3 regions of the Lysinibacillus telephonicus genome follow, and region 1 is predicted to be linked to each of the others. Evidence: riboswitches for the same ligand, from Rfam matches in the RefSeq annotation. Region 1 holds a riboswitch; each other region holds the start of a gene.
What was found. Region 1 has a riboswitch for cyclic di-GMP ahead of MKY04_RS18990 (pyridoxal phosphate-dependent decarboxylase family protein). Riboswitches for the same ligand answer to the same signal wherever they lie in the genome.

Region 1 (4,231 bases):
TTAATTTTCCGCTTATTTCAAGATCCCATTTTGCTTTATTCTCATACAATCTAAAAGTAGTAATTGGTCCGATTGTTTCGCTATTAGTAATACCTATTCTAGGGAAATTTGTTATTAATTTTTTACGGAAAGCTAAATTTACACGAATATAGTTAGCTAGTAATTGTTGATAACCTTCCACACCAAAAGCTAATAATGATGCATAGATGGAAATTGCGCTTCCCATTCGCGAGCATTCTAAAGTATATCCTGTATGGTAGCTTCCATAGCCTCGATTGCCTACATACGGTGTATCAAATTCCTCTAGGTCAAGTAAGCCAAAGTCTTGTCCATTTTTAACTAAATAAAGGCTTGCGTTGTAAGGGTTTTGTCCAAGTTTATGGAAATCAAAACAACAACTATCAGCAAGATGAATATATTTCATTCGATTATTTATTTTCTTCAGACTTGTTAATACTTCTTCTTCAAATTGAAGTGGATTGTTCATAAAATCATATTCACGGAAAAAGCTATAAAATCCGCCCATCGCAGAATCCGCATGAATATGAATTGGTTTTAATTGATATTTCTCTTCTATTTCAGCAGCTATTTCTTTAATTGCTTTAACATCATCGATTCCAAAACTATCAGTTGCTCCTGTAGTTGCAACAATATAAACTGGAATTCCTCCATTTTGAATGACTTTTTCCAGTTTTAATCTTAAATCATCTAAGTCCATGGAATGATCTGATCCTGCTTTAACAGTTATTAAATGATTGCTCCCAATTCCAGTTGCCTCAACAGATTTTAGTAAACTATAATGAGCATTTTCAGAAGCAAAGCAATATAAGTTATTTGGAATGCCTTCCTTATTTGAGTTTGGAAATTGCTTAACAATCGCAAGCCGCAAGCCGTTAAATACAGCTCCTTGACCACCCCATGTCGTATAGCCCCAGCTTTTTGTATAATCATATCCCACTATCTTTGACATCATCGAAATAACTCTAACCTCTGCTTCTGTCGCTGCTGGTCCATAAACATCCCACAAACTATTTGAGTTTAATAAAGATGCTGTTAATTGGCCGATAACTCCCGGAATACTTGCTAGCGGAATAGAATTAGTTACATAGTTTCTTGTTTGATAAGGACTTCCCTTTGAGAGATTTATTAACTCATGGACAACTTGTTCCATTTCAATTCCCGTTTGAGGTGTATTTGTATTCTCTATAAGTTCTTTATAAAAATCATCACTTTTTTCTTGAATAGTACCTAACGTAGATTTGTTAGGATTTTTTAAATTGTCGATGTTCATTACCAAGTTTTCAATATTTTTTAAGAATGCCTTTTGTTGAAGCTTGCTTCCATCCTCACTTGGAAATAGTTGTTGTACACTTTTAAAATCCATTGTCATTCCTCCAATTGCTTATTTTAAAGCCTTTTATAAACGTTCTTTATAAATTGGAAATTTAAAATAAAAAACATTTACTTACAAAAAAAAGCCCTTTGAAAAAAGGGTTGCAAAATGTTAGAAAAAAATTGTATTCATAATAGATTGCAACCCAGCCGTCATAGCAATGAACCTTAGACCTGAAGCTTTGCGTCCTCATTTTTCAATGAGTTTGCTTTTATTGTAATTATTTACATTATGACGTAATAATACCATGTGGATTGGGTCATTTTTCTAATTTTATTAATTCTGAATAGATAGAATATTACTACTAATCATCTTTTAAAAATGTGAAATAATAAATGCTAATTTACTTTATTAGGAAGCCAAATATATATAATTAACTAAAATGAACAAAAAAGACACCCTATAAAGAGTGTCCGAGAATTACAAATCATTATGTATATATCATCGTGATGTTAGAATGCAAAATTTATTATTTTCAATTAAGGATTAAGTACATTTTAATATTGTGATTGGAAAGTCCAATAGTTATTTAATATAAAATTAACAATAGGGATTACTAAAATTGTAACTAACTCCCCTACAAAATAGTGATAATCAAGGATACGTACAATAAAAAACATTAGCAAGAAATTCAGTGTAAAACCAATTGTGGATACAATAAAAAAACGCAATAGTTTCTGATATGTAACATTACTACCAAATGTATAACGTACATTCAAAAAAAACGAAACAATAGTCATTATAATGAAGGCAATAGCTGAAGCAATTACAGGTTCATTGTGAAATCGTTCTACTAAAACAAAAACAGAAAGAAAGTAAATACACGTACTAATACAACCTACAAAACTATATTTAATAAACTTTTGAAATAAACCTTTACCCAACAACACCGTTCTTCCCTCTCAAAATTTTTCTAGTTCTAATCCTTCTATAAACGCACTACAAAGAATTCTATTTCTTTATTCATAACGCAACTTATTACCTTTTTTCGCAATAACTTTCCCTTTGCCTGGAAAAGGTTCTCTGGATGATTGTTTACGATTTATTAATAAAACAAGTTGAAGGAAAATAATTGGTAAAAATGATTTTTTATATGCCAAATACTTTGGTTCCCATTCTGTAGCAAATTTACCTTTAAACTCTCTTAACCCTTTAAAATTGTACTTTTTATTTCCATAAAGATAGATACAACGAATGATTTTTTCACTAATAAATGAATGCTTGCAATTTCCTACATTCGATAATGGGGCCATTCCTAAACTACAATTTTGGTAGGCTTTGTTTTTTGCCCAGTCAAAAATATGTAAAAATAATACATCCATCGTTCCATGCGGACTTTGTTTACATTTTCTCATAAGGTCAATTATCAAGGTTTGTTTGTAATCTGTTGCCAAGGTGGCAAATGCAATAATTTTTCCTTCTGGATCATGCATAAGAGCTATTGGGAAACGAGCAACATAGTCTTCTCGGTGAGAAACAACTGAAAATCCTTTTTCCTTTCCTCCACCTAACCATGAATCAGAAATTGCTTTTAACTCTAAAAGAAGTTCTTTTGAATAAGGAGGTTCTACAACACGAAATGTAAACCCATTACGGGAGAATTTATTTATTCTAGTTCGTAATTTTGCTCCCTTTTTTCCTTCGAGAGAAAATCCCGCAAGTTTTACAATCGCCTCCTCCCCCAACTTTACAAAGCGATATCCAGACTCATGATAATATTGCATATATCGAGGGCTCGTTTGGTAAAAGATTGGTTTCAAATTTTTCAATTTACAATATTCATTGAATTCATTAATTGCATTATGTATGTATGATTCATCTCCAATAGGATCACCAAGTACTACCAATTTATTGAAGATTTGCTTATAAACAATAAGTGCATTTCTATCTTTAGTCCAGAATTGTTCTTTATCTTTTAAAAATATTAAATGCGAAGCATGATTGCCTCCTTGTTCTTTTAAAAATAAAAGTAATTCATCATAATGAACATGCACCTGATTATCAAATATATTTTTAATACTACTCTGTTTTTGAGAAAAGGAAATGAGCTTTTTAATATAAAACAAGGTGTTTCCTCCTACAAGTATCAACAAATTAACCAACTATGATATTACCATATAAGAAGTGCTGTTCATAGGTGGTAAATATTTACCAAAACCTCACTCTTGGCGGATACTATTCATGGATATATAAAATAAAAAACACTTCATTTAAATGCTAATAGAGAGAAGTAATCTATTACAATTGAATATAAAAATACAAATCCCGAAAGTTCATTTTAATTTTCAGGATTTGCTTATATTAGTTAGTTTTTAAAATATTTAACTACCAAATTGGTTATTTACTACTGAAAGCAGTATGAACCTCCGACGTCTAACTTCTATTTTTTTTAAATGCCCCCCATATTAGAAAGCGAAAATTTAATATAAAGTTTTAGCATTTATTTATCTATAGACTTACAGCTCGCTGACTGTATTTGCAACAAAATCTAAAGCTCTTTCTTTATTGTTTTTAACCCAATCATCAACATCTTCACTTTCCATCGGTTTACCATAATAATAGCCTTGCATCACATTACAACCTAACTGTGTTAATGATTCAATATGCTCCCGACTTTCAACACCTTCTGCAATAACATCTAAATGCAAGTTTTCTGCCATTAAAAGGATTGCATTGATAATAGCACGTTTACTTGGAGTTTCTAAATCATTCGTAAATAACCGATCTAATTTTAGTGAGTCTATAGGGAGACGATCAAGCAGTCCGATAGAGGAATACCCCGTACCGAAATCATCCATTGATATTTTCACTCCGAGAGCTCGAATACTTTGAAGTTGT
Region 2 (4,231 bases), 590 kb from region 1:
TTTATGGGACTTCTGGCTTTCATGAATGTTCCCGGACTACAAGTTTATGTAGTTATGTTGGCAGAGCGTTATGTACCTACTGCGGTAGATGTAGCATCAGCTATTAATATTGCGGCATTTAACGCTGGAATTGCAATTGGTTCCTTCTTAGGCGGCATCGTTGCCGACTCTATTGGTCTTATTCATACTACATGGATAGGAGCCTTAATGGTTGCAGTTGCCGTTCTTCTAACTGGCTGGAGTCGATTCCTAGAAGCAAAGAGCAACGAAAATAACATCAGTGTTAGCAGCCTTTAGCTGTGTTTATGGCAAAAATCGCCACATCGCTATTTAGGCGGTCAATTAACTTCATATGAATCCTACAGCTGGAGTCTTGTCGAGAAAAGCCTTTTTTCGTAGGAGGAAGCACTTAGTGAATCTTGCTGCTGGACATTGCTAAAAAATTCATATACTTTCTTATTTGGTAAAAGAAAGATTTTATGAAGTACAGCTCTTACAAATAAATAAGGTGGTGGTGCGCTAATTTATTTGCTGGAATGTTTCAATACTTTATAAAAAAACTGGAGGAATAAATAATGATTAAAAATTTACAAGACACAACTACTTTGTATAACGGCGTTAAAATGCCTTGGCTTGGTATTGGCGTTTTTAAAGTTGAAGAAGGGCCTGAGCTAGTTAATGCTGTCAAATATGCTATTAAGCACGGCTACCGCAGCATTGATACAGCGGCTATTTACCAAAATGAAGAAGGCGTTGGGCAAGCCATTAAAGAAGGGCTAGCAGAGACAGGACTTTCTAGAGAAGATTTATTTGTTACATCAAAAGTGTGGAATTCTGATTTAGGTTATGAATCAACTCTTGCAGCTTTTGAGACAAGCTTAAAGAAGCTTCAGCTTGATTACTTAGATTTGTATCTTATTCACTGGCCTGTTGAAGGAAAATATAAAGATGCATGGCGTGCTTTAGAAACTCTTTATAAAGAAGGAAAAGTAAAGGCAATTGGAGTAAGTAATTTCCAGGTTCACCATCTTGAAGACTTAATGAAAGATGCAGAAATTAAGCCAATGGTTAACCAAGTAGAATTCCACCCGCTGTTAACTCAACAAGAAGTACGTGCTTACTGTAAAGCAAACGAAATTCAAGTAGAGGCTTGGTCTCCTCTTGCGCAAGGTCAATTATTGGATCATCCAGTTCTACAAGAAATCGCTAACCATTATAATAAAACAATTGCTCAAATTATATTACGCTGGGATTTACAAAACGGCGTTGTAACTATTCCAAAATCTACAAAAGAGCACAGAATTGTTGAAAACGCAGATGTCTTTAATTTTGAGCTATCAAATGAACATGTGGAGCAAATTAATCAATTAAATAAAAATCACCGTGTAGGTCCAGACCCTGACAACTTTGATTTTTAAGTTTTTTAAAAACAGACGCATCCAAATATTTAGGATGCGTCTGTTTTTGTTTAGTAATTAAAGGGTACTCTTCCTTACCTTAACTGTTCTGTTTCACGAATTAGCTCCTGCAATTCTAATGTAATATCATTTAACGATGTAATTAAAGTCGATAAAATTTCCACAGAGGCTAATTGTTCTTCTGATGAATGAACTACATTTTGTGTATTTGCTGAAGTCATTTCAGCAAAATAGGACATTTCATTTAGGGACAATGACACTTGTTTTGTTGCTGCTGAAACATCTGTTGATGATAAAGCAATCTGTTTAATTCGATTTGCAACACCATTGATTGATTCATAAATTCGGCCAAAAATTTCGCCAGTTTCTTTAACAACCTCTAATCCCGTTTTCGCCTCATTAATTACTTGATCCATTGATTTTGCTGAAGAGACTGTGTCTTCTTGAATAGACTTTATTATACTTGTAATTTTACTTGCGGAACCAACTGATTCCTCCGCTAATTTCCTAACTTCATCCGCTACAACAGCAAATCCCTTTCCATGCTCTCCAGCTCTTGCTGCTTCAATTGCAGCATTTAAAGCTAGCAAGTTTGTTTGAGAAGCAATGTCTGTAATAATTTTAACGATATCACCAATTTCTTCAGAACGATGATTCAGTTTTTTTACCATCTCTGAAGATGAGCTTACTTTTTCATTTATTAATTGCATCTGTTGAACAGTTTTATAAATCATTACATTTCCTTCATTTGCTTCATCTGCTGTAGCTATTGAAATTTCGGATAATTCCTTAGCTGTTTCGGTAATTTCATGAATCCCATGGTTGATTTCCTGAATTGCTGCAGAGCTGCCCTCCGTTTGCTGCCTCTGTATGTCGGCACCGCTAGATATCTCTCGAATATTTGCTGCCATCCCATTAATGGCTAATCTATTTAAATCATAATTTTCATTTAGCTGTACTGATGCATTTATTAGTTTTTCAGAGCTAATTGATAGTTTTTCGATTACTCCACTTAAAATTTGTTGTTTTTGTTGTTTTTGATCTAAATCCGCTAATAGCTTACTCTTTTGAATCGTTTGCCATGTGATGGCACCTGAAGTTCCTAGTAAAAATAAAGCGTGAATTATAAGCATTGAAAATGGGTATTCCAACTGTCCAAACACGTATTCACTTAAAAAGAAAAAACCTAATAAATGCTGGATAGTAAAGAGCAGAGTCATAACAATAATAAGATTTACTTTTTCATAATAACCAACTATAGCAACTACCATAAAAATTGAGAAATGATATTCTACCATTCCTTCTCCGCCAGCAATCATCGACATACTGCCAAATGTAATTGTCAATGTATTCAAAAGAGGTATTATTGAATGATCGTTATTTTTACGATAAAAGAAAAGCGTTGTGATGAGTAATAGTATAGGGATACTTAAAAAAATGTTAAGAACTAAATCTGATTGCTGAATGTGATGAATTGGATGTTCATCGATCCAATATAAAGAAACATTTAATACTCGATGAAGGAAGTGAACAATTATTGAGGCTATAAGAATTATTGAAGATAAAATAAGAATGATACGGTTTTTTGCACTTTCCAAACTAATAATCCCCCTTATGATTGCAATCGCCCCCGCTAAACCGTTGAAAAATCTACTCAAAAAGTGAGCAGCCAAAAACTTCATTAGATTTTTCGGCAACCCGGCTATCATAGTTTTTTCAAACCTTAGACCCGTGGCTTTGCGTCCCCATTTTTCAATGAGTTTGCCTTTTCAAATTAAGTTAAATTGTAAGCATTTTCTGGAAAATAACCTGATTAATGCAATTTTCTATTATGTTACCATTTTATTATAAGCAAGTCTATATATGGTAAAAATTTCACTCTTATCAATTTGAGATTTTCGTTAGAAAAGTATTAAAAACAAAACGCAAGAATGATATTAATTATCACATCCTTGCGCTTTTTGTAAGTCTTTTTTACTATTAACTTATTTTAAGGAAAATTATTAACTATAATTTATTATTCTGAGATTAGAGGTTTTCTATTAATTACACGAACTCGGTTATAAATTAGTGCACCGAACATTTGAATTACTGTCTTTACGATGATTTGGCCTAATATAGCCGCTGGAATAGCTTCCCATGGTAAAACATTTGCACCAATCGGACTTAAACCAATTACTACAAAAATTACAGAGTCGAGACATCCTCCAACAATCCCGCTATATAATACTCGCCAAGCAATCGGAAGTTTCAAACGTGTATAAATTTCTGTATCAGCCGTCTCGGAGATTACAAATGAAATTGCAGATGCCATCACAATCCAAACTGTATCCCCAAGTATGAATGAAACAATACCTGATAAAATTAATGCAATAAAAATAAATAAATAGGTCTTTGCTCTGCCATATTTATTTTGCACAAGATCTCTAAAAATAAAGGTTGATCCAATTAAAAGCGTCCCCATCGGAACGATAAACATCCCTAATTGTAAAGGTGCAAACGCTGCCGTTACAACATTAGCGATGATAATGGATAATAGGTAGAATATTATTCTCATGAATTTTCCCTTTCTTAATTTATATAGATTCAACTTGGTTTATCGATTATCGATTTTTTCTGGATTAAGGTCATGATTCATTAAACGATAATTAGCCATTTCTTCATATTTAGTACCTGGTTTTCCGTAGTTGCACCATGGGTCTATTGAAATTCCTCCACGTGGAGTAAATTTCCCCCAAACTTCTATATACCTTGGTTCAAGTAATTTGATTAAATCGTTCATAATGATATTCACACAATCCTCATGAAAATCA
Region 3 (4,231 bases), 180 kb from region 1:
CTTGTTCTTGGTCATGAAATTACGGGTGAAGTCATTGAAGTAGGGCGAGATGTCGAATTTATAAAAAAAGGAGATCTTGTATCCGTACCATTTAATATTGCTTGTGGTCGTTGCCGCAGTTGTAAAGAACAGAATACACATATTTGCGAAAATGTTAATCCAGATCGTCCCGGTTCCGCATACGGTTACGTGGACATGGGTGGATGGGTAGGTGGGCAATCCGAGTATGTAATGGTTCCCTATGCAGACTTCCAGTTGCTGAAATTTCCAGATAAAGATCAAGCTCTGGAAAAAATCCTTGATTTAACTATGCTTTCTGATATTTTCCCAACAGGTTATCACGGTGCGGTGAGTGCTGGTGTAAAGCCTGGTTCTACTGTGTATGTTGCTGGAGCTGGACCAGTTGGCTTGGCTGCAGCCCATTCTGCCCAACTCTTAGGGGCCTCTGTAGTTATCGTTGGTGATTTAAATAGTGAGCGACTAGCACAGGCTAAGAGCTTCGGTTGTGAAACAGTAAATCTTAGAGAACATCCAAATCTTGGAGAACAAATTGAACAGATTTTAGGAAGTCCAGAGGTCGATTGTGCGATTGACTGTGTCGGTTTTGAAGCCCACGGACATGGTAAAGGGACCGGTGAAGCTCCAGCTACTGTATTAAACTCCATAATGGAAGTTACCCGTGCTGGAGGGCGACTGGGTATTCCTGGTCTATATGTTACAGGTGATCCGGGGGCAGTCGATGAGGATGCGAAAATCGGTACATTAAAGGTTCGTTTGGGGCTTGGATGGGCTAAAGCTCATACGTTTGTAACTGGTCAAACACCGGTTATGAAATATCACCGTGACTTAATGATGGCTATCCTGAGCGGGAAAGCGCAAATTGCTAAAGCTGTAAATGCAACACCAATTTCTTTAGATCAAGCACCAGCTGCATATGCTGAATTTGATCAGGGAGCTTCCAAGAAGTTTGTCATTGATCCTCATGAAATTTTAAATAAATAAGTTAGACAAATGGCCTATTATTATGAGTAATATTACATTAGATTTAGCTAAAAAATTATTTCAGGTGTGAGAAGCGAAAAATTTGAAGTTTCCATGGTTATTTCAATTGTTGATGAGGGTAGAAATTCACCGAGATGATGACTAATTAGTAAGCGCTGACATTGCCCCAAATAAGGCATGGACATCTGTTGCGTTAAAATGCCTTGTAACTCAGAGAGCATGCTGTAAGGCAAACAGTGTTTGAGCGGTTATCAAGAAGCTTGAATTAGCAATCAAACTTTAAATTAAATAGTATTACTCTTAACGCCATCTCTCAGCAATTAACCTAAGAGATGGTGTTTTTTTGATTTTCAGGCTTACTCATTCTAATAGAGGAAGGTACTGTTCTAATAGATCAGAGAAGGAGTCTTTTTCATTTAGCCATAGAACCTTCGTATTGCATTTACAATAGTATTTCTAGGAAGATTTAATTATCCCGATTATAATATAGTGCATAGTTTTTCCTGTAGAAAATAATAAGTATTTTGGTTTTATTGTCATAAATTATTGAAATTTGTATAATTACATGCGATTATTATAAGAGATGAGTTTAATCTTATATTTATGGAAGATAAAGGCAAACTATTCCGAAAGGGTAGGACGCAAAGCCTAGGGTCTAAGGTTTAGTAGGATGAATCAAAATCCTGCAATTTAAACGATGATCGCCTGGTTACCAAATTTACGGATTCTTACTAATTTAAATCCTTTGGCTATTCTATGAAAAATAGAGTAGTTTTTTTTTGGCAAGTTTTATTCCATAAGCTAGATGATTGCTAATTATAAAACAAGCTTTTGTACATTTATAATATTTAGCAATAACTTTGTGTAGTGAAAGTTTTAGAGAGGGATGATAACAGTTTATTGACGTGCAAGATGTGGAAATTCTAATAGTTTCACTAAAACAATAGAAAGGTTTGGCAATATGAATAAAAGAAGATTTTCATTTAAAGCAAAAGTTTTAATTTATTCTTTATTACTATCGTTAGTACCGATCATCTTTGTTGGATTTTTAGTAAATAATACAGTTAGCAAAATAACTGAGAAAGATTATCTCAATTTTAGTGAAAGAGAAATTAAACAGGTTGATAATGGAATTTCTATGTATTTTGAATCTATTAGGGAAAACGTGAGTTTACTAGCTACCAACCCATCTGTTATAAATGCTGATTCAAGTATTACCTCCTATATGGATGTAGCAGGGGAAGATTCAATTGACATGACTCCTTCTACTAATGGGGAAAAAGAGCGAGCAATATATGAGGTGTTTTCTCAATTTAGTGAGAGTCATCCAAATGCAGCTTATGTTTATATAGGCACATCGGATGGAGGTTATGTCCAATATCCAGAGGGTCCTGTGCCAGCAGGCTTTGATCCAAGAGATCGTCCTTGGTATACGACAGCAGCTGAAGATCCAGGAAAAGTAAAGTTAACAAGCGCCTATGCAGCAACTGGAATAGAGGGAATTATCGTAAGTAATGTTGTTACGATTGAAAAGGACGGAAAAGAAATAGGTGTGTTAGGTCTGGATGTAAGTCTAGATGGTTTAACAAATATGATTAAGGAAATCAGCATAGGAGAAAATGGTTATGTAATTCTAGCGCAAGAGGATGGAACAATCCTTGCAAATCCAAAGAATCCAGAACTGAATTTCCAACCAATTTCCGAACTGAATGTTCCGGAACTAGAGGATTTAAGTAAAGATGGTTCATTTGAAGCAATAATTGATGGAAAAGAATATGTATTAAACACAGTCACATCAAAAAATGAAGGCTGGAAATATATCACTGTCATCGAAAAGAGTGAACTTTTAGCGACGGCAAACTCCATCCGCACAAATATCTCTATTATTGGTGGAATTATTGCAGTAATAGCTATAATCGTTTCTATTTTCGTGAGTCAAGGTATAACACGAAGAATCAAAAATATTGGTGATGTATCATTAGCCATGTCTCAAGGTGATTTAACTCAATTAGTTGAGATTAAATCAAATGATGAAATTGGAGATATGGGTAAGAATTACAATATTATGTCTAATAGTTTAAAAGAAACGATTAAAAAGATTTCATTAGAATCTCAGGCATTATCAGCTACATCTGAGGAACTGGCAGCATCTTCTATTGAGAATCAAAAAGCCTCGAATCAAATATCTGATTCTATCCAAAGCGTCGCCTCTGGAACAGAAGAACAAAATGTGGCAATGAAGAATGCTGTAGGGATTATAAATGAAGTGTTTAAGCATGTTGATGATGTGTCAATGAGCATGGACAATGTAAGTCAGTCTGTTCATTTTTCAGCAGAAACTGCTAAACAAGGTAGTGATGTTGTTTATCAAACTGTAAAGCAAATGGGTGAAATAGATAAAAATGTGAGCTCTTCTGCTGAAAAAATTGGCCTATTAAATGAGAAGTCGAACGAAATTAGTCAAATTAGTTTGATGATACAGTCAATTTCAGAGCAAACAAACTTATTAGCTTTAAATGCTGCAATCGAAGCGGCAAGAGCTGGCGAACATGGAAAGGGATTTGCGGTAGTAGCAGACGAAGTACGAAACCTTGCAGAGCAATCTAGTCATTCAGCATTGCAGATCAATGAAATTATTAATGATATTAAAGAAGGAATTAAAGATTCAATGAGTCTTGTTAATCAAGGGGCAAACTCGGCTAAAGAAGGAATGAAACTTGTAAATGAAAGTGGAAGAGCCTTCGGAGAAATTAAGGATGCCGTACTTGATGTCACAACAAGAATATCTGATGTTAGTGTAGCAATGGGCAACATGAAAAAACATATAGCGGAAGTTGTAGCCCATATAGAGGAAGTTTCGAAAACAAGTTTAGAGGTTAACGATCATTCACAAAATGTTGCTGCATCATCACAACAGATGAGTGCCTCAATGGAAGAGGTTTCATTAGCAGCTCAAGAGTTAGCTAGAATGTCAGTTGAATTAGAGGAAGTTATACAGCAATTTAAACTATAAAAATCCACTTTACAGTACTTAATTTATTGTTAGATGATCTAATGATTCCTAATGATTAGATCATCTAGTTTAATAATCCAGAATATTTAAAAGTGTATTAGTTTACTATTTCGAATCATTATAAAAGGGAGGAAACACTATGTTTAAAACAATTTATCAGCTTAAAACCCTGATTGCTTTTATTTTTGTAATAGCGACGCTTCCATTAGTAAGTGT

Region 2: another riboswitch for cyclic di-GMP. It lies ahead of MKY04_RS21760 (methyl-accepting chemotaxis protein); the one in region 1 lies ahead of MKY04_RS18990 (pyridoxal phosphate-dependent decarboxylase family protein).
Region 3: another riboswitch for cyclic di-GMP. It lies ahead of MKY04_RS19700 (methyl-accepting chemotaxis protein); the one in region 1 lies ahead of MKY04_RS18990 (pyridoxal phosphate-dependent decarboxylase family protein).

Annotation. Positions count from the first base shown of each region.
Region 1 covers NZ_CP155468.1:3,906,591-3,910,821, forward strand. Annotated here, with positions in the region: gene MKY04_RS18990 (pyridoxal phosphate-dependent decarboxylase family protein) at 1-1,384, opposite strand, end outside; cyclic di-GMP riboswitch class I at 1,530-1,613, opposite strand; gene MKY04_RS22325 (GtrA family protein) at 1,891-2,283, opposite strand; gene MKY04_RS18995 (phosphatidylglycerol lysyltransferase domain-containing protein) at 2,353-3,459, opposite strand; gene MKY04_RS19000 (bifunctional diguanylate cyclase/phosphodiesterase) at 3,850-4,231, opposite strand, start outside.
Region 2 covers NZ_CP155468.1:4,498,084-4,502,314, forward strand. Annotated here, with positions in the region: gene MKY04_RS21750 (MFS transporter) at 1-297, shown strand, start outside; gene MKY04_RS21755 (aldo/keto reductase) at 576-1,418, shown strand; gene MKY04_RS21760 (methyl-accepting chemotaxis protein) at 1,493-3,016, opposite strand; cyclic di-GMP riboswitch class I at 3,108-3,194, opposite strand; gene MKY04_RS21765 (VUT family protein) at 3,436-3,975, opposite strand; gene queF (preQ(1) synthase) at 4,015-4,231, opposite strand, start outside.
Region 3 covers NZ_CP155468.1:4,091,499-4,095,729, reverse strand. Annotated here, with positions in the region: gene fdhA (formaldehyde dehydrogenase, glutathione-independent) at 1-1,002, shown strand, start outside; cyclic di-GMP riboswitch class I at 1,608-1,719, shown strand; gene MKY04_RS19700 (methyl-accepting chemotaxis protein) at 1,964-4,015, shown strand; gene MKY04_RS19695 (amidase family protein) at 4,155-4,231, shown strand, end outside.